DNA from 4 places in the Marinobacter antarcticus genome. Region 4 is predicted to be linked to each of the others. Evidence: predicted binding sites of a transcription regulator. Region 4 holds the regulator's gene; each other region holds the start of a gene.
The links. Region 4 encodes sigma-54, which starts transcription at its own class of promoters, with help from an activator protein. Its sites were predicted from a motif close to ANTGGCATNNANNTTGCTNT; they were not measured.
Positions count from the first base shown of each region.

Region 1: the regulator sigma-54 is predicted to act here: its motif matches at 2,132-2,151, upstream of glnK (P-II family nitrogen regulator).
Region 2: the regulator sigma-54 is predicted to act here: its motif matches at 2,447-2,466, upstream of flhA (flagellar biosynthesis protein FlhA).
Region 3: the regulator sigma-54 is predicted to act here: its motif matches at 1,940-1,959, upstream of flgB (flagellar basal body rod protein FlgB).

Region 1 is NZ_FRAQ01000001.1:78,431-82,942, forward strand. It holds gene BUA49_RS00390 (YifB family Mg chelatase-like AAA ATPase) at 6-1,532, opposite strand; gene BUA49_RS00395 (accessory factor UbiK family protein) at 1,617-1,871, opposite strand; gene glnK (P-II family nitrogen regulator) at 2,261-2,599, shown strand; gene BUA49_RS00405 (ammonium transporter) at 2,669-3,937, shown strand; gene BUA49_RS00410 (DUF6231 family protein) at 4,169-4,512, opposite strand, start outside.
Region 2 is NZ_FRAQ01000001.1:1,885,090-1,889,601, reverse strand. It holds gene flhF (flagellar biosynthesis protein FlhF) at 1-124, opposite strand, end outside; gene flhA (flagellar biosynthesis protein FlhA) at 185-2,365, opposite strand; gene upp (uracil phosphoribosyltransferase) at 2,599-3,237, shown strand; gene BUA49_RS08850 (uracil-xanthine permease family protein) at 3,240-4,496, shown strand.
Region 3 is NZ_FRAQ01000002.1:235,794-240,305, reverse strand. It holds gene BUA49_RS12480 (flagellar hook protein FlgE) at 1-270, opposite strand, end outside; gene BUA49_RS12475 (flagellar hook assembly protein FlgD) at 297-974, opposite strand; gene flgC (flagellar basal body rod protein FlgC) at 993-1,442, opposite strand; gene flgB (flagellar basal body rod protein FlgB) at 1,477-1,875, opposite strand; gene BUA49_RS12460 (nitroreductase family protein) at 2,103-2,657, opposite strand; gene BUA49_RS12455 (adenylate/guanylate cyclase domain-containing protein) at 2,839-4,284, shown strand; gene queF (NADPH-dependent 7-cyano-7-deazaguanine reductase QueF) at 4,286-4,512, opposite strand, start outside.
Region 4 is NZ_FRAQ01000001.1:1,733,724-1,738,235, reverse strand. It holds gene lptA (lipopolysaccharide transport periplasmic protein LptA) at 1-500, shown strand, start outside; gene lptB (LPS export ABC transporter ATP-binding protein) at 518-1,243, shown strand; gene BUA49_RS08165 (RNA polymerase factor sigma-54) at 1,424-2,953, shown strand; gene hpf (ribosome hibernation promoting factor) at 3,059-3,367, shown strand; gene ptsN (PTS IIA-like nitrogen regulatory protein PtsN) at 3,453-3,923, shown strand; gene rapZ (RNase adapter RapZ) at 3,953-4,512, shown strand, end outside.

The DNA.
Region 1 (4,512 bases), 1.7 Mb from region 4:
AAGGGTCAGGCGGATACCACAGAGCTCTTACCGGTCTGGCGATCAAACTGACGGTAACCCAACGCTTCCACCAGATGCGACTGCGCAACGGCATCACACCCTTCAAGGTCCGCCAGGGTGCGCGCCACACGGAGTATCCGGTGCAGCGCCCGGGCCGACAACCCAAGCTTCTCCATGGCGCCGGAAAGCAGCTTTTCACCGGAACGTTCAAGGCTGCAGGCTTCCTGCAACTCGCGCCCGGACAAAGTGGCATTAACACAACCACGCTTAGCCTGACGCTCCCTGGCACGCGCCACTCGTTCGCGCACCACCGCACTGGGTTCGCCATCACCGCCGCACTGCATCAGTACGTCACCACTTTGCACGGGCACTTCCACGTGCAGGTCAAACCGGTCCAGCAAGGGACCGGAAATTTTAGACCGGTAACGCATCACCTGCTGGGGCGTGCACTGGCATTCAATGGCCGGGTGCCCACTGTAGCCGCACGGGCAGGGGTTCATGGCACCAATGACCTGAAATCGTGCAGGGAAATTGACCTGACGCGCAGCTCGGCTGATCGAAATTTCACCGGTTTCCATGGGCTCACGCAGTACTTCGAGAACGCGGCGTTCAAACTCTGGTAGCTCATCAAGAAACAGCACGCCACGGTGCGCAAGGGAAACTTCTCCGGGCCTCGGGCTGCTGCCACCGCCTACCAACGCCACTGCCGAGGCGGTGTGATGCGGAGATCTGAACGGAGGCTGGCGCCAGCCTCCCGCTCTTAACGGCATCCCGGCAACCGAGTGCACACTGGCAACTTCCATGGCATGCTCGTCGCTCAGATCCGGCAGAATTCCGGGCAAACGACTGGCCAGCATGCTTTTCCCGGTCCCTGGAGGGCCAAAAAACAGCAGATTATGAGCACCCGCCGCAGCCACCTCCAGCGCCCGTCGCGGAACACTCTGCCCTCGCACATCCGCAAGATCCGGCATGCCGGCAGCCGCAGCGGATTCGGGCACCGTCCGGGACACCGGAACCAGCCGCGCCCGGCCACACAGGTGTTCGCAGACTGCCAGTATATGGCCCGCCGCCAGCACATCATCCTGGCTCGCAAGGGCGGCTTCTTCGGCGTTACCATTTGGCACCAGCAAGCTCCGGCCTTCTTTGCGCGCAGCCAGTACAGCGGGAAGTACACCCTTCAGGGGCCGAAGCGCGCCATCGAGCGAGAGTTCTCCGAGGAATTCACAGGAAGACAGACTTTCCGGCGGGATCTGTCCGGAAGCGGCAAGAATGCCGAGGGCAATTGGCAGATCAAAGCGGCCGCCCTCTTTGGGCAGATCTGCAGGAGCGAGGTTGATCGTTATTCGACGGGCAGGAAATTCAAAACCCGCATTCAGCAGGGCACTTCGTACACGCTCCCGACTTTCACGCACGCCGGTTTCCGGCAGACCGACAATAGTGAGCGCGGGCAGACCACCTGAGAGGTGAACCTCAACGGTCACCTTTGGTGCAGACACGCCAACGCTGGCGCGAGAATGGACGACGGCAAACATAACAACCTTCCATGGTTTCTGAATATCAGTATGGGGGCCGGGTTAAGTCGGCCGACCCGGCATCCTGCCGGGAATCGTTCAGGATTATTGCGCTTTCGGAGTTTTCTCCAGCTCCGCAACCCTTTCTTCCAGAGCCTCTACCATTTCGCGGGTTTTCATAAGCACCGCTTGCTGGGCATCAAATTCTTCACGGGTCACCAGTTCCAGACGCGACAGAACCGACATAACTGTAGCCCGGGCCTGGGTTTCAAAATCTTCACGCGCGGCGCGCGCCATATCCGGGACAAACTGGCCGAACTGCCCCTGTAGCTGGGCGAATATATCCTGTGGACCTTTCACTCATCACCTCACTGATTCAAATAATGTCCGGTTTCGACCAAAAGACTGGAGCCGCGGCCGATTTACAGGAGTGTATCACACCGCCAGCCCTGCCATACTGTGCGCGGTGAGCACCATTATAGCCTTGCCCGCCCCGGCCTGCTCCAATCTGGCTCACTGGGCGGCATGGCGCACCATTATGGCGCACAAGTTGTGCTCTCAGATTTATGCTAGATGATCACCATGATAGATAACATTCTGATTTATAAGTATTTTTTTGCGTTGGCATACCCGGTGCTAAAGCTCTTGTACGCAATCCGCACAATTGACGTGCGAAGCGGCAGCACCCCGAACTCAACAACTGGCCGATGGGCTCTCACTGTTGGGACGGTTTTACCAAGGAGAAAGCGATGAAACTTGTGACAGCGATCATTAAGCCTTTCAAACTGGATGATGTCCGTGAGGCACTATCCGAGATTGGCGTACAAGGCGTAACCGTCACTGAGGTCAAAGGCTTCGGGCGGCAGAAAGGCCACACAGAACTCTATCGTGGCGCGGAATATGTGGTGGATTTTCTACCCAAAGTAAAAGTGGAAGTTGCCATTGGCGACAACCTGCTGGATCAAGTTATCGAGTCCATCACCAAGGCCGCCAATACCGGCAAGATCGGTGATGGCAAGATTTTCGTGACCGAACTGCAACAGGCAATCCGGATCCGGACAGGCGAAACCGGCGAAGAAGCGGTCTGATCCTGCTCTGATCAATTAGCAGCTAACGCAAAAAAATCAATCTGAAGTGCCTCGTGCGGAGGGCCTCTCATGGAAAGCAACATTTTTCACCTGCAGTACGCAATAGATACCTTTTATTTTCTGGTTTGCGGTGCATTAGTAATGTGGATGGCCGCGGGCTTTGCCATGCTCGAGTCCGGGCTGGTACGAGCCAAAAACACGACGGAAATTCTCACTAAAAACGTCGCGCTCTACGCCGTCGCCTGCATCATGTACCTCGTGTGTGGCTACGCCATCATGTATGACGGCACCCTGTTACTGAACGGCATCGAGCAAACGGATGCCGCAACAGTATTAGGGGATTTTGCCACTCGGGAGGATGGCTTCGAAGGCGGAGCGATATACTCCAGCGCGGCGGATTTCTTTTTCCAGGTGGTGTTCGTAGCCACCGCCATGTCGATCGTATCCGGCGCTGTGGCTGAGCGCATGAAACTCTGGTCATTCCTGATCTTTGCGGTTGCCATGACCGGCGTCATCTACCCGATGGAAGGCTCCTGGACCTGGGGCGGCAACGACGTCTTCGGTCTGTATAACCTGGGCGATCTTGGCTTCAGCGACTTTGCCGGTTCCGGCATTGTTCACATGGCCGGTGCGGCCGCAGCGCTTGCCGGGGTGCTGTTACTTGGAGCCCGGAAAGGCAAGTACGGCCCCAACGGCGAAATCCGTGCCATCCCCGGTGCCAATCTACCTCTGGCGGCGCTGGGTACTTTTATCCTGTGGATGGGATGGTTCGGCTTTAACGGTGGCTCGGTTCTGAAGCTGGGCGATATCGCCAGCGCCAACTCGGTTGCCATGGTGTTTCTCAATACTAACGCCGCAGCCGCTGGTGGCGCTATCGCAGCGCTGATAACCGGTAGACTGCTGTTTGGCAAGGCCGATCTGACCATGCTCCTCAACGGCGCCATTGCGGGCCTTGTGGTTATCACCGCCGAGCCATCTACACCTAGCGCTTTGGTCTCAACCCTCTGGGGTGGCCTGGGTGGTGTAGCCGTTGTATTCAGCATCATCTTTCTGGACAAACTGCGCATCGATGACCCGGTGGGCGCCATTTCAGCCCACGGGGTGTGTGGTTTTCTCGGCTTGATGCTTGTGCCTATCACTAATGGTGGCGTTACCTTCAGCGGGCAGTTGATTGGCGCTGCAACCATCTTCGGCTGGGTGTTCCTCGCAAGCCTGCTGGTCTGGGGCATCATCAAAGCAGTAATGGGTGTGCGTGTCAGCGAAGAAGAAGAGTACGAAGGCGTAGACCTGTCAGAGTGCGGCATGGAAGCCTATCCGGAGTTTGTCAGCAGCAAGTAACAGACTCTGAAAGTGAACTGGAAGGGGTGCCTGAAACGGCACCCCTTTTCATTTACAAGAGTTCTGTTTCTCAGCGATGGCTCTGACAAGTCCAACAGATGACAGTGTTTCCAGGTTCGACTACTGTCACTCTGCACTTTGGCCATCTAAGGATAGATGAAGGACCAGCCCTCGGCGCACCGAGTGAGCAAGACTTGGTAGAAGGCACCGGGTTATTGATAACGCAGGGATTTACCAGCGTGCCTTGTCCCACATTTCCGGGTTAGCCCAGTATTGGGGGTTATTCCAGTCCCGTCGCCGGTTGTAACTATCGATGTTGTAGGTATACAGCGTGCGCGCTGGAGCACCTTGCAAGTGCGCCTGACGTTTGAAACCCAGGCCGAGAAAGTCACCCAGTTGCCAGCCCGACTCGTTGGTCATAATCACAGCTATCCGATGCGTGCCAAAGTTGCGTAGCTGGCCGAGCATCAGGGTGCCTTCTTCATGACTCAACTGCTCCAGAGCGCCCTCAATCAGTGCCAGATCGTGGGTATCTGCCGACGGCAGACCGTTGTTGAGAGCTGACAGCAACAGTT
Region 2 (4,512 bases), 150 kb from region 4:
AGACAATTTCAACGCCACCATCTACTCGCCGGTTGGATAGGATGACAGCATCTGGCCCCATCTGCTCACTGATCTGTTTCAGTGCTTCGGCCATGCTCTTGGCAAAAAAACGTTTCACTTTCATGTTATTGCATCCTCCACCGGCAACGCTGTATCGGCGTTGTCCGTTCTTTCATCCGCATGCCTACTGGCCCACGGACGCCACGATCGTAATCTGCTTGTTATCCGGTATTTCCTGGTACGAAAGCACATGCAGCCGCTCCACACCGAAACTGGCAAACTTTGCAAGCACCGGCCTCAGCGGGCCGGATACCAAAAGGATGGCGGGCTTACCCAGAACTTCCTGGCGCTGAACGCTGTCTTGCAAAGAGCGCTGCAGCTTCTCCACCATATTCGGCTCCAGAACCATACCTATATCTTCCTGGCCGCCAGATTGTTGACTCTGCTGAACAGACTTTAGCAATAACTGTTCCAGATCCGGATCCAGAGTAATCACTGGTATCTCCTGATCATTGCCACAGATGCTCTGAACGATCATCCGACGAAGAGCCTGACGTGCCAACGTCGTCAGCAACCTGGGATCCTGACTCTTCGGATGCACGTTCACGATGGATTCGGCAATGGACCGCATATCCCGGATGGGAACTTCTTCTTTGAGCAGGTTCTGGAGCACTTTCAACAAAAGGCTGATGGACACCGTAGTCGGCACCAGCTCTTCTGCCAGCTTGGGCGAGACCTTTTCCAGTTGATCCAGCCATTTCTGGACTTCTTCGTGCCCCAACAGTTCGTGGGCATGTTTTTGCAGAACCTGGTTCAGGTGCGTAGCGACAACCGTGCTGGCATCAACTACGGTATAGCCAAGTGTCTGAGCCTGATCTTTTTTCTCCGGTTCAATCCAGCTCGCATCCAGGCCAAAGGCCGGATCCTTGCCTTCTATCCCTTCGATTTTTCCGAATACCTGGCCGGGGTCGATGGCCAGTTCCCGGTCGGGATGTATTTCCGCTTCGGCTATCGTTACCCCCATTAGAGTGATGCGATACACATTGGGCATGAGATCCAGATTGTCGCGGATGTGCACGGAGGGCATCAGAAACCCCATGTCCTGAGACAGTTTTTTACGGACACCCTTGATGCGGCTTAGCAGCTGGCCACCCTGGGACTTGTCGACCAGCGGTATCAGGCGGTAGCCGACTTCCAGCCCGACAATATCCACTGTTGCCACATCGTCCCAGCCCAGCTCCCGGGTCTCTCCCGGCGCAGGTAACTGACGGCCCTGATCGCCGCCAGTGTCACCTGCCAGTGGCGCTTCACGGCCACCAGGGCCGGGTACAACACCGGCGCCACCCTGGCCCGGGAACAAGCCACCCTCTTCAACAGTCTGCTGGTCTTTCTTCCAGATAAACCAGGCTCCAGCGGCAGCGAGGCTCCCGAGCCCCAAAAATGCCACATGGGGCATGCCCGGAATCAGGCCCAACAGGAGCAGAATGCCTGCCGCTATCGCCAGAGCCTTGGGAGCATTGAACAGCTGCTGAAGAATCTGCCCGCCCATATCCTGACTGGAGGTCACACGGGTAACCATGATTGCAGCAGAGGTAGAAAGCAGCAGTGACGGGATCTGGGCGACCAGCCCATCACCAATGGTGAGAAGCGCATAGCGCTCCATGGCAAGCCCGAAATCAAGGCCATGCTGGACCATACCAATGGCAACACCGCCAATAATGTTGATCGCCAGAATCAGCAGGCCTGCGACCGCATCGCCTTTAACAAACTTGGACGCACCATCCATAGAGCCATAGAAATCGGCTTCCTGCGCTATCTCTGCACGCCGGTGTTTAGCCTCTTCCTGATTCACAAGACCGGCGTTCAGATCGGCGTCAATAGCCATCTGCTTGCCCGGCATCGCATCCAGGGTAAACCGCGCGCTTACTTCCGAAACCCGGCCGGCACCCTTGGTAACAACCAGGAAGTTAATAATCATCAGAATGGCGAAGACCACGAGGCCGACCGCGTAGTTCCCACCAATCAGCACGGCACCGAATGACTCGATAACCTTACCCGCTGCATCCCCGCCCTCATGCCCTTCCAGCAACACAATCCGGGTGGAAGCCACGTTCAACGCCAGGCGCAGAAGGGTTGCGACCAGCAATACCGTCGGGAAGGAGGCAAATTCCATGGGCCGCAGTGCATAGACACACACCAGCAGAATGACAATCGAGAGCGTGATGTTGAACGTGAAAAATACGTCCAGCAGAAAAGCAGGCATGGGCAGTATCATCATGCCCAGCAAACCCATCAGCATGACGGGCACACCGAGATTGCCCCGCGTCAGGGATTTGACATTACGAAGGACTAAAGCTGTGTCCATGCCGGAAGCATCTCCGATTTACTGTTTCTGAAGGCGTTTTAAGGGTCGAAATTCTGACGCCCAGGCGTCTTTTACAGTGATACCGCAAGATCCATACCACCGTGTTCGATTTTTCGTTCGCGAGCTGGCCTTACCTGCCTGACTCACATTCTAAGATGCGGTATCCTTGCGCCACTTAATCGCGATATTGCACCCTGAACTCCACAACCTCAGACCCACAAACAGGTGAGCCCATGCCGATCCACGAGGTAAGACACCCCCTTATCAGACACAAACTCGGCCTCATGCGCCGTGCCGACATCAGCACCAAGAACTTTCGTGAACTGGCGCAGGAAGTCGGTGCACTGCTCACCTACGAGGCCACAAAGGATTTTAATCTGCAGGAAAAGACCATTGAGGGGTGGGCGGGGCCGGTGAATGTGGAACAGATCCACGGTAAAAAAATCACGATCGTCCCTATCCTGCGAGCCGGGCTCGGCATGTTGGACGGCGTTCTGAGCCTGATCCCTGTGGCTCGGGTCAGTGTGGTGGGCCAGATCCGCAACGAGGAAACTCTGGAAGCCAATACCTACCTTGAAAAGCTGGTCGGTGAACTGGATGAACGCATGGCCTTGATCGTTGATCCGATGGTTGCCACCGGCGGTTCGATGATTTCTACCATCGACCTGCTCAAAAAAGCCGGAAGCACTGAAATCCGCGCGTTGGTGCTGGTGGCCGCTCCGGAAGGCATAAAAAATGTTCTGGACAAGCACCCGGATGTGTCCATTTATACCGCGTCGGTGGACAAGTGCCTGAATGAGAAAGGCTATATCCTGCCAGGTCTTGGCGACGCCGGTGACAAAATATTCGGCACCAAGCAGAAGGACGTCTGATCATGGAAGACCATACCAATGACCCCGTCTGGAAGCAGGCGATTGCCGGCTCCCAGATGCTGCTAGTAGCCTTCGGCGCTTTGGTGCTGATGCCATTGATCACTGGCCTGGATCCGAACGTTGCGCTCTTTACCGCCGGCCTGGGCACGCTGATTTTCCACATTGTGACCGGAGGCCAGATTCCAATCTTTCTGGCCTCATCTTTTGCGTTTATCGCGCCGGTTATTGCTTCCAAGGGCAAGTTCGGCCTTGAGGAAACCCTGGGCGGCCTGATGGCAGCGGGTATTCTTTATATCCTGCTCAGTGGTGCAATACGACTGCGCGGCACCGGCTTTGTGACCCGCCTGCTGCCCCCGGTGGTTATCGGACCGGTCATCATGGTGATCGGTCTGGGACTGGCACCCGTTGCGGTACACATGGCTTCCGGCCGCACTGGCGATGGCGGAACCCAGCTGATACCGCAGGACACGGCGCTGTGGATTGCGATGATTTCGCTGACCGTGACCATTGTTGCTTCGGTTTGGTCCAAGGGTATCTTCCGCCTGATCCCGATCATGTTTGGTGTGATTGTTGGTTATATACTGTCTGCTTTCGCGGGCATTGTTGATATCACGCCTATCCAACAGGCGCCCTGGCTTGCGGTTCCCAACTTTGTCGCCCCGCAGTTCAGCTGGGGCGCCATACTGTTCATGATTCCGGTAGCCATTGCTCCGGCCATTGAGCACATCGGGGATGTTCTGGCGATTGGCAATGTCACTCGCAAAAACTATCTGGAAAAGCCCGGCCTGCACCGCACTCTGCTGGGCGACGGTCTGGCTACCAGCGCTGCCGCTTTACTGGGCGGGCCACCCAATACGACCTACTCTGAAGTGACCGGCGCTGTGATGCTGACACGCAACTTTAACCCGAAGGTTATGTGGTGGGCGGCCTGCACTGCGATCGTGCTGGCCTTTGTGGGCAAGTTTGGCGCGGTTCTGCAGACGATTCCGGTGCCAGTTATGGGCGGCATTTTGTGTCTGCTGTTCGGTTCCATTGCGGTGGTGGGTATGAGCACGCTGATTCGCCATCAGGTGGATCTTTCTCAGTCGCGGAATCTGGTTATTGTGGGTGTAACGCTGGTGTTCGGTATCGGCGGCATGGTTCTCGGCCACCTTGAGGGTATCGCTCTGTGTGCGGTGGCAGCCATCATTCTGAACCTGATACTTCCGGGCAGCCGCGAAGCCTGGGGCAAGGCGATTTACGAGCACAAAGAAGACTGACAGCAACTCCTATGGT
Region 3 (4,512 bases), on a different contig from region 4:
AAAGAAACCATCGCCATTGATTGCCATGTCGAGGCCGCTGTCAGTAAAGCTGATATTGCCCTGACTGAAAGACTGCTTTACGTCCTGAACGTTTACGCCGTCACCAACCGGGCTGGAGCCTCCGCTCAGAAAGCCGCTGGCGTATAGATCACCAAACTGCACGCGACTACCTTTAAAACCAACGGTGCTGGCGTTGGCAATGTTGTTGCCGGTTACGTCCAGATCTACCGCTGCCGCCCGCAGGCCGCTGAGTCCTGTATTAAAAGCCATAATTCACCCCTGGTCTGACACCGGTATCAATTGATTTGTTTAACATCTGACAGCGCAATGGAACCCATGCCTGCCAGGTTCAGAGTAACGGACCCGCCCTTCCCAAGTGACACGCTGTCTACATTGGCGCTGACAAGAGTCGGAAGCTGCACGCTACCCTGCGGATAAGAGGCTTCAGCCACAATTTGATAAGGACCCGCCGGCAAGCTGTTGCCGTTACCATCCTTGCCATCCCAGCTGAACGCTTTAACGCCGGCCGAGCTGCTGCCGAGATCAATCTGGCGAACCAGTTCACCGTTCGCGCTCTGGATAGACAAGCGCACACCACCGGTGGATGCGGGCACCTCTATGTTGCCGGAAATTTCACCTTTAGCGCCGAGAATACCTACCTCAGAAGGTGCAAGAACCGTCTTGCCAACCATCGCAGAGGCCTGAAGCGCCTGAGTAGAGCGGAACTGCCCGACCACATCGTCAACGGTACCCGACAGCTTCTGCATTTCTTCCAGCGAGCTGAACTGCGCAAGTTGCGAGATAAACTCGCCGTTGTCCTGAGGCTCCAGCGGGTTCTGGTTTTTCAGCTGCGCCAGCATCAACTCCATAAACTCGTTCTTGCCGAGTTCGCCTTTGCCGCTGGCGCCATCCTGCTGCTGCGTTCTGTAACTACTCAGTACATCTGAGGCTTCGGTTGCGTTAACTATACTCATGGTTCAATCCTCGCCCCGTTACTGCTGACCAAGTGTCAGGATGCGCTGCATCATGGATTTGGCCGTGTTCATAATGTCTACGTTCATCTGAAAGCTTCTTGACGAAGACATCATGTCCGCCATTTCTTCCACCACATTCACATTGGGATAGAACACGTAGCCGTCTTCATTGGCTGCCGGGTGGTTGGGTTCGTAACGCATCTGCAGCTCGGCATCGCTTTCAACAATGCCCTCAACACGAACACCCGCGCCCGCATCCTCTCCACCCTGAACACCAAAGCCCTGCTGGTCGGGATTCAGCATCGACTGCTGAATCGCTGAGAAAACCGGCTTCCGGGCACGATAGGTCGTATCCGTACTGGAACTCGCCGTCTCCGCATTGGCAATGTTTGAAGCGGTCGTATTCAGCCTCAGCGATTGCGCGGTCATGCCAGAACCAGCGATATCAAAAATGTTGCCCAGTGACATTGTGCTTCTCCTTCCCTAATCGTGGAACTGCGGCTTACTGGCCTGTCAGGGCTTTCGTCAGGCCGGTAAATTTGCTGTTCAGAAACTGGAAGCTGGCCTGGTAATCCATCGCGTTACGCATGAACCGGGTCTGCTCTGCCTCAGCATCTACCGTGTTGCCATCAACTGAGGGCTGGCTTGGCACCCGGTACAGCAAATCCGAATCTCCGGCGCCTGCCGAGGTGTCCATGTGGCCTGGGTGGGTTTTCTCCATACCAAAGCCACTCATGTTGTCCTGGGCCCTCTGCATCATGGCCTGGAAGTCCATATCCCGGGCCTTGAAGCCCGGTGTATCGGCATTAGCCATATTATTCGCCAGAACTTCAGCACGCTTTACTCTGGCTTCCAGCGCGTACTGGTGAATGCCAAGAGCTTTATCAAAAGTGATCGCCATACAACCTCCGAAACCTTGTCACCGGCGGCTTAAGGCGTTGCCGGTTTCGCTATATGGCAGAACTAAAGCAATGCTAATGCCAGATTTCGGAACCCCTCTGAATCAGGGCTCTCTCAGCGGGTTACGGGAGAAAATCGGGGTAAGAAAGCGGGGGAAGGAGCGGCAAATCCAACGAAAGCGGCAAGCTGTTTCCCCCATTGGAATAGCGGGGGAAACAAACCTGTTCATCACGCTGGCCAGCGTTCGACAAACTCGGCCAGCTCTGGCCTGGGAACCGCAGGTTTGGCAGAAGACACAGTACCTGTGTAGAGAAAGCCGGTGATCGACTCTCCTTCATCAAGGCCAAGCCCTTCCTGAACCACCGGGTTATAGGCCATTTCACCTGTGCGCCACATAACCCCATAGCCGGCATCCTGCAACGCCAGCACCAGAAAGCTCATACTTGCTCCGGCTGAGAGCATTTGCTCAACCTCGGGCACTTTGTGATGTTTTTTCGGTGACGCAATTCCGACAATAATCATGGGAGCACGCTGCGCCTTATTGCGCATCTTCTCCAGCTTCTTCTCATCGCCCTTATCGGAGCACCCGGCGGCAAACAGCTCACCCAGAGCTAGCAAATCCTCACCTTCGATTACCAAATAACGCCATGGACGCAACAAAGCATGATCTGGCGCGCGGGATGCACAGGCAAAGGCGCGGTCAAGCGTTGATCCATCGGGAGCTGGCATATCCAGGCGTGGCTCAGATGCCCTGTTGAGCAAAAAGTCAGTGACTGAACTCATATCAATTTTTCCGCTAACTGAAGTTTGGCCAGGTATCACTCGAACACGACCAGTGAATTGTGGCTTCTACGTAATACTGCTAACCTTTAGTCGTATTCTTGGATAGCACTTTCAATCTGATTGTATTCGGCATAAAACAAATAAAATTATACGGTTCCAGCGCCATGAGTGATCAGCTTACATGATGAGTGCTCCGGCAGATCTGCGCAATGCCAGCACCAGCGCAGGAAAGTCTCTGGCTTCCGAGGTTCTCAACAGCCCGATAGCCATCCCTCCAATGCCTGACTATAACGGGCGCCTGCTTGCTTACACCGCTACGGCGGCCATTATTGTTGTGGGCGTTTTGCAGGGAGCATTCCAGCAATGGAACCTCTGGCTGGTTGCCGGCGCGCTGATCTGGCCCCATATTGCACACCAGCTTACCCGACGCACGTTTCTGAGAAATTCCCCCCGCATTCGCCAGAAAATGCTCACAGCAGACTGTGTTATTGGTGGCGGTTTCATAGGCTGCATTGGCCTGATTGCCATCCCATCGGCCTCGGTAGCATTGATGTTGATGTTCAGCGGCCTGATCATTGGCGGTATACGCCAGTGGCTGATTGGCTGTGCCTTTATGGCGGCCACCATCCTTGCTTTTTTCGCCATCGTGGGCCCTGCGGACTCCTTCCAGTCGCCACTGCTCACCAGCATGCTGGCCATTTTCTCCACGGGCCTTTACATCTGTGTTACAGCGTTTTACTCGCACCAGCAAGCCCGCGCTCTGATGCTGGCAAAAACCCAGATACAAAGCCAGCGCGAGCAATCCATTGCGCTCTCCCACAAGCTTTCAAAATACCTTTCACCTCAGGTATGGCAGTCCATCTTTACCGGGGAAAGAGACGTCCGTCTTGAAACCCAGCGCAAGAAGCTCGCCGTCTTCTTCTCTGATATAAAAGGCTTTACTGAACTTTCAGAAGAAATGGAGCCCGAAGCACTCACGGAGCTGCTCAACCACTACTTCAACGGCATGGCTGAAGTAGCCCTGAGGTACGGCGGCACCATCGACAAATTTGTGGGCGACTCGATCATGGTTTTCTTTGGTGACCCCACCAGCCGGGGCCAGCGGGAGGATGCCTTTGCCTGCGTGTCCATGGCCATTGATATGCGCAAGCACATGAAGATCATGCGGCAGAAGTGGCGCAGCCAGGGTATAAAAACCCCACTCGAGATCCGCATGGGCATCAGCACCGGCTACACCACCGTAGGGAACTTCGGGGCTGAAAACCGCATGGATTACACCATTATCGGTAAGGAGGTGAACCTCGCCAGCAGGCTGGAATCTCTTGCAGAGCCGGGGGAAATACTCGTTTCCTACGAGACCTTCTCTCTGATCAAAGATCGGATCATGTGCCGAGACAAAGGTGAGATCACCGTAAAAGGCTTTGGCAAACCCATACCTATTTATGAGGTTGTGGATTTCCGCAGAGATATGGGCCCGAACCGAAGCTTTATGGAACACGAGCACAGCGGCTTTGCCATGTACCTGGATTCCGACAAGATCACTGAACGAGAGCGCCGGAGCATTCTCAGCGCCCTGGAAGATGCCGCAGATCGCCTGCGGCAAGAAGAAGATTTAGCCAGGGACTGATTTATTGTCGAATCAACCTTGGACCAGCCTGCTCTTCCGGCTCCGTACTGCGCCAGGGGTTTATATCAAGACCACCACGGCGGGTGTAGCGGGCGCAGACTGTCAGGTTCTGCGGCTTACACCGGCGCAACAGGTCGGTGAACAGCGTCTCTACACAGTGCTCATGAAAATCCTGCTTCTGCCGGAAACTCACGATATACCGCAGTAATCCGGCCCGGTCGATGGCCG
Region 4 (4,512 bases):
TGGCTATCATCCTGGTGGCTGGTCTTTCCAGCCCGACTCTGGCCTTTGATCTCGATTCCGACGAGCCAATTACCGTCAGCGCCGACAGCGCCCGCCTGGACGATGGCAAGGGCATTGCCACCTACACCGGAGCGGTGGAACTGGTTCAAGGCAAAACGCGCCTGACAGCGGAACGGGTGGTTCTGTACCGCAGCGCCAAAGGTCTCAACCGTATTGAAGCCAACGGCTCTCCTGCCCGATACCAGCAACCCGTTGCCAGCGGCGAAGGTGAAACCGATGCCAAAGCCCGGAACATCACCTGGTCTGCCTCAGACAAACAGCTCACCTTTGAACGGGAGGCTGTGATTGAGCAGAATGGCAACATATTCCGCGGCGACATTATTCATTACGATACCGAGCAACGGGTGGTCACCGCAGCAGGCAGCGAAGATACCGGCGCTGGCCCGGGCCGGGTTGAGATGGTCATTCAGCCCCGCGGCAGCAGCAACTCCACAAAATAACGGCAAACAGGGATCCGATGGCAGTTCTCAGAGCGAGCAACCTGGCAAAAAGCTATAAGCAGAAAAAAGTGGTCATTGATGTCTCGCTGGAAATTCGCAGCGGTGAAATCGTCGGCCTGCTCGGCCCGAACGGCGCCGGCAAAACCACCTGCTTTTACATGATCGTGGGGCTGGTAAACGCCGATAACGGCCGCATAACCATCGACAGCCAGGATATCACGTCTCTGCCCATGCATGGCCGGGCCCGCAAAGGCATCGGCTACCTGCCTCAGGAGGCTTCGGTGTTCCGCAAGCTATCCGTGCGGGATAACATCATGGCGATTCTGGAAACCCGAAAGAACCTCGGCCGTGCTGAACGCCTGAGCAAGCTCGAACACCTGCTGGAAGAGTTTCACATTACCCACATCCGCGACAGCCTGGGCATGGCACTCTCCGGGGGCGAGCGGCGCCGGGTGGAAATTGCCCGTGCCCTGGCAATGGAGCCTGCCTTCATTCTGTTGGACGAGCCGTTTGCCGGGGTAGATCCCATCTCTGTCAGTGATATCAAGCAGATCATCCGCCACCTCCGGGACAAGGGCATCGGCGTTCTGATTACCGACCACAACGTGCGCGAAACACTGGATATCTGCGAGAACGCTTACATTGTTTCTGGTGGCCACATTATCGCCTCCGGAAACTCCGAAACCATTCTCGCCAATCAACAGGTTAAAGAAGTGTATCTTGGCAACGAATTCCACCTGTAGCATCTGTTTTCGGCATCCGGATACACCCGTTCGATTGTTTTGCTGACCCGGAGCAAGTAAACTCGGCAAAGAACTTGCAAGGGTACTCAAAAATGGCGGCAAGTTGCCGCCATACATAGATTTTTTAGCCGATGCAAGAAATTCAGAGCGGGTATGAGTGACGGATCCTGAGCGATGGTTATGAAAGCCTCATTACAATTAAAGCTGGGTCAGAGCCTGACAATGACGCCCCAGCTGCAACAGGCGATCAGGCTTCTGCAGTTATCAACTCTCGATCTTCAGCAGGAAATCCAGCAAGCCCTGGAATCCAATCCCCTGCTGGAAGCTTCGGAAGATGACGACCAAACTGAAACGCCGTCAGCCGACGGTGATCAGAATCAAGACAACACCGCTAACGAAACATCTCCTGAGGCGTCTGCCGAGGCTGCCACCTCCGACTGGGATGAGAGCGAAAGCGGCCCGGACTGGCAATCTGAAAACGAAATCCCGGATACGCTTCCCGACGATCTTCCCGTCGATACCGCCTGGGAAGATGTTTACCAGTCCGCCCCCGCCCCGGCTGCGCGGAATGACGACGAAAGCGACCACGATTTCGAAACCCGGAACTCACCGACCGAAACCCTCAGGGATCACCTTGAGTGGCAGCTCAACCTCACACCTTTGAATGAACGGGATCAGGCCATTGCTCACGCCCTGATGGATGCGGTAGACGAACGGGGGTATCTAACCAGCTCTCTTGAGGACATATACGCAGGCCTGACCGACGATGCTGATGAAGACCCTCTTGAGATGGATGAAGTGGAAGCCGTTTTACGCCGGCTACAGTACTTCGACCCGCCAGGGGTTTTTGCCCGGGATCTTCAGGACTGCCTGCTTATCCAGCTTAACCAGCTGCCCCCGGAAACCCCCTGGCTCGCCCAGGCCCGGCTCGTCATCACCCATTACATAAATCTGTTGGGCAACCGCGACTACGCCCAACTGCTTCGCCGCAGCCGCCTTAAAGAAGATCAGTTGCGCGACGTACTTGCGCTGATCACCAGCCTCAACCCGCGGCCGGGTGACATCATCGACCGCACAGAGCCGGATTACGTTATTCCCGATGTCATCGTGCGCAAACACAACGGCCGCTGGCGTGTGGAACTGAACCCCGAAATTGCTCCGCGCATACGCGTGAATGCCAGCTATGCTTCATTAATAAGACGAGCCGATAGCAGCGCCGATAACACCTATCTCCGCGACCAGCTTCAGGAGGCAAAGTGGTTCATAAAAAGCCTGCAAAGCCGGAACGAAACACTGCTGAAGGTTGCCACACGTATTGTCGAGTATCAGCAGGGTTTTCTGGATCACGGGGAAGAAGCAATGAAGCCGCTGATTCTCTCGGATATTGCCCAGGTTGTGGAAATGCACGAATCCACTATTTCCCGTGTAACCACGCAGAAATACATGCACACACCGCGGGGCATTTTTGAACTGAAGTACTTTTTCTCCAGCCACGTCAGCACCGACGAAGGCGGCGAATGCTCCTCAACCGCGATCCGCGCCATGATCAAAAAGCTCATTGCAGCGGAAACACCGAAAAAGCCGTTGAGTGACAGCAAGATTGCGGCCATGCTTGGAGAAGAGGGAATCAAGGTGGCTCGGCGCACGGTTGCAAAATATCGCGAGGCGATGCACATTCCGCCCTCGAACGAACGCAAGCGCCTGGTTTAAACCGGGCACCGCTGGCCGGTTCACACGGATTTCGCTGACGCAGCCACAAGCGCCAGCACTCAGCCCGGCTCCTGGAGCCGGGACGGATGACAACAGGAGACGTCTATGCAACTCAATATTTCAGGCCATCACGTAGAACTGACTCCCGCCCTGAAGGACTATGTATCCGAAAAGTTTGAACGACTGGAGCGGCACTTTGACCACATCAGTAATTGCCAGGTAACACTGGAAGTGGATAAGGTTCGTCAGATCGCGGAGGCTACGCTTCACGTGGTGGGTGGTGAGATTCACGCAAAGGCGGAAAGTGAGGATATGTACGCAGCTATCGACGGCCTCGTCGACAAGCTTGATCGACAGATCCTCAAGCATAAAGAAAAGAGTGTGGACAGGATGCATGGAAACGCAGCCCGCTAGGCGGCTGTTTTCAGGCATGTCATCTAATCAAGCTGCGGCGCGGACAACGTGTCGCAGCTTTTTTTAACGGAAGCGCGGTCGATTCATGAGCGACACATCCCTGACAATAGACAACATTCTTGCACCGGAACTGACCCTGTGTAAGGTACCCGCATCGAGTAAAAAGCGGGTTCTGGAGTTCATTGCCGAGCAGATCCGTCAGCACAATGATTCACTCGGAGAGGGTCAGATTTTCAACAATCTGATCGCTCGTGAGCGACTGGGCAGCACGGGAATTGGTCAGGGAATCGCCATCCCCCACTGTCGGCTGGAAGGGCTTGAACACGTGATCGGCGTTCTGATAACTCTGGAAGAAGCCGTCGAGTTTGATGCTATTGATAACCAGCCGGTGGATCTTGTGTTTGCACTTGTTGTGCCCAAGGAAGCCACCAGCGAGCATCTTGAGCTACTGAGCCAGCTCGCAGAGAAATTCAATGAGCGCACCTTCTGCGACCGCCTCAGGCAGTGCGAAGATGCGGGTACGCTTTACCAACGCATGACCGCCGCAAGCGGCTGATATCCACTCTGGTAACAGGCTGTTTCACCATGAAGCTGATCATCGTCAGTGGCCGGTCCGGCTCCGGCAAGAGCACCGCTCTTCACGTACTGGAAGACCTCGGATACTACTGTATTGATAACCTGCCGATCGGACTTCTGTTCCCTCTCACCCGGGAAGCCGCCAACCAGAGCGCGCCTGGGCGGCTCGACAAGATGGCCGTCAGCATTGATGCCCGCAACCTGTCTGGGGAGCTGGGCAATTTTGAGGAGATTTACCGCAAGCTTCGCAGAGACGACATCCAGGCCGAGGTCATCTATCTGGATGCGGATGAACAGTCCCTGCTACAGCGGTTCCACGCGACCCGTCGCAAGCACCCCCTCAGCGATGATAAAACATCTCTCAGAGAGGCCATCACTAACGAAAAGATTCTGCTGGAACCCCTTTCCAAACTGTCGGATCTCTACATCAATACCACGGGCCTCTCGATGTACGAACTTCGGGATATGGTGAAACAGCGGGTAGCTGGCCGCAAAGATCAGGAACTGGCCCTGCTTTTCCAGTCCTTCGGCTTCAAACACGGCGTACCACTGGATTCCGATTACGTGTT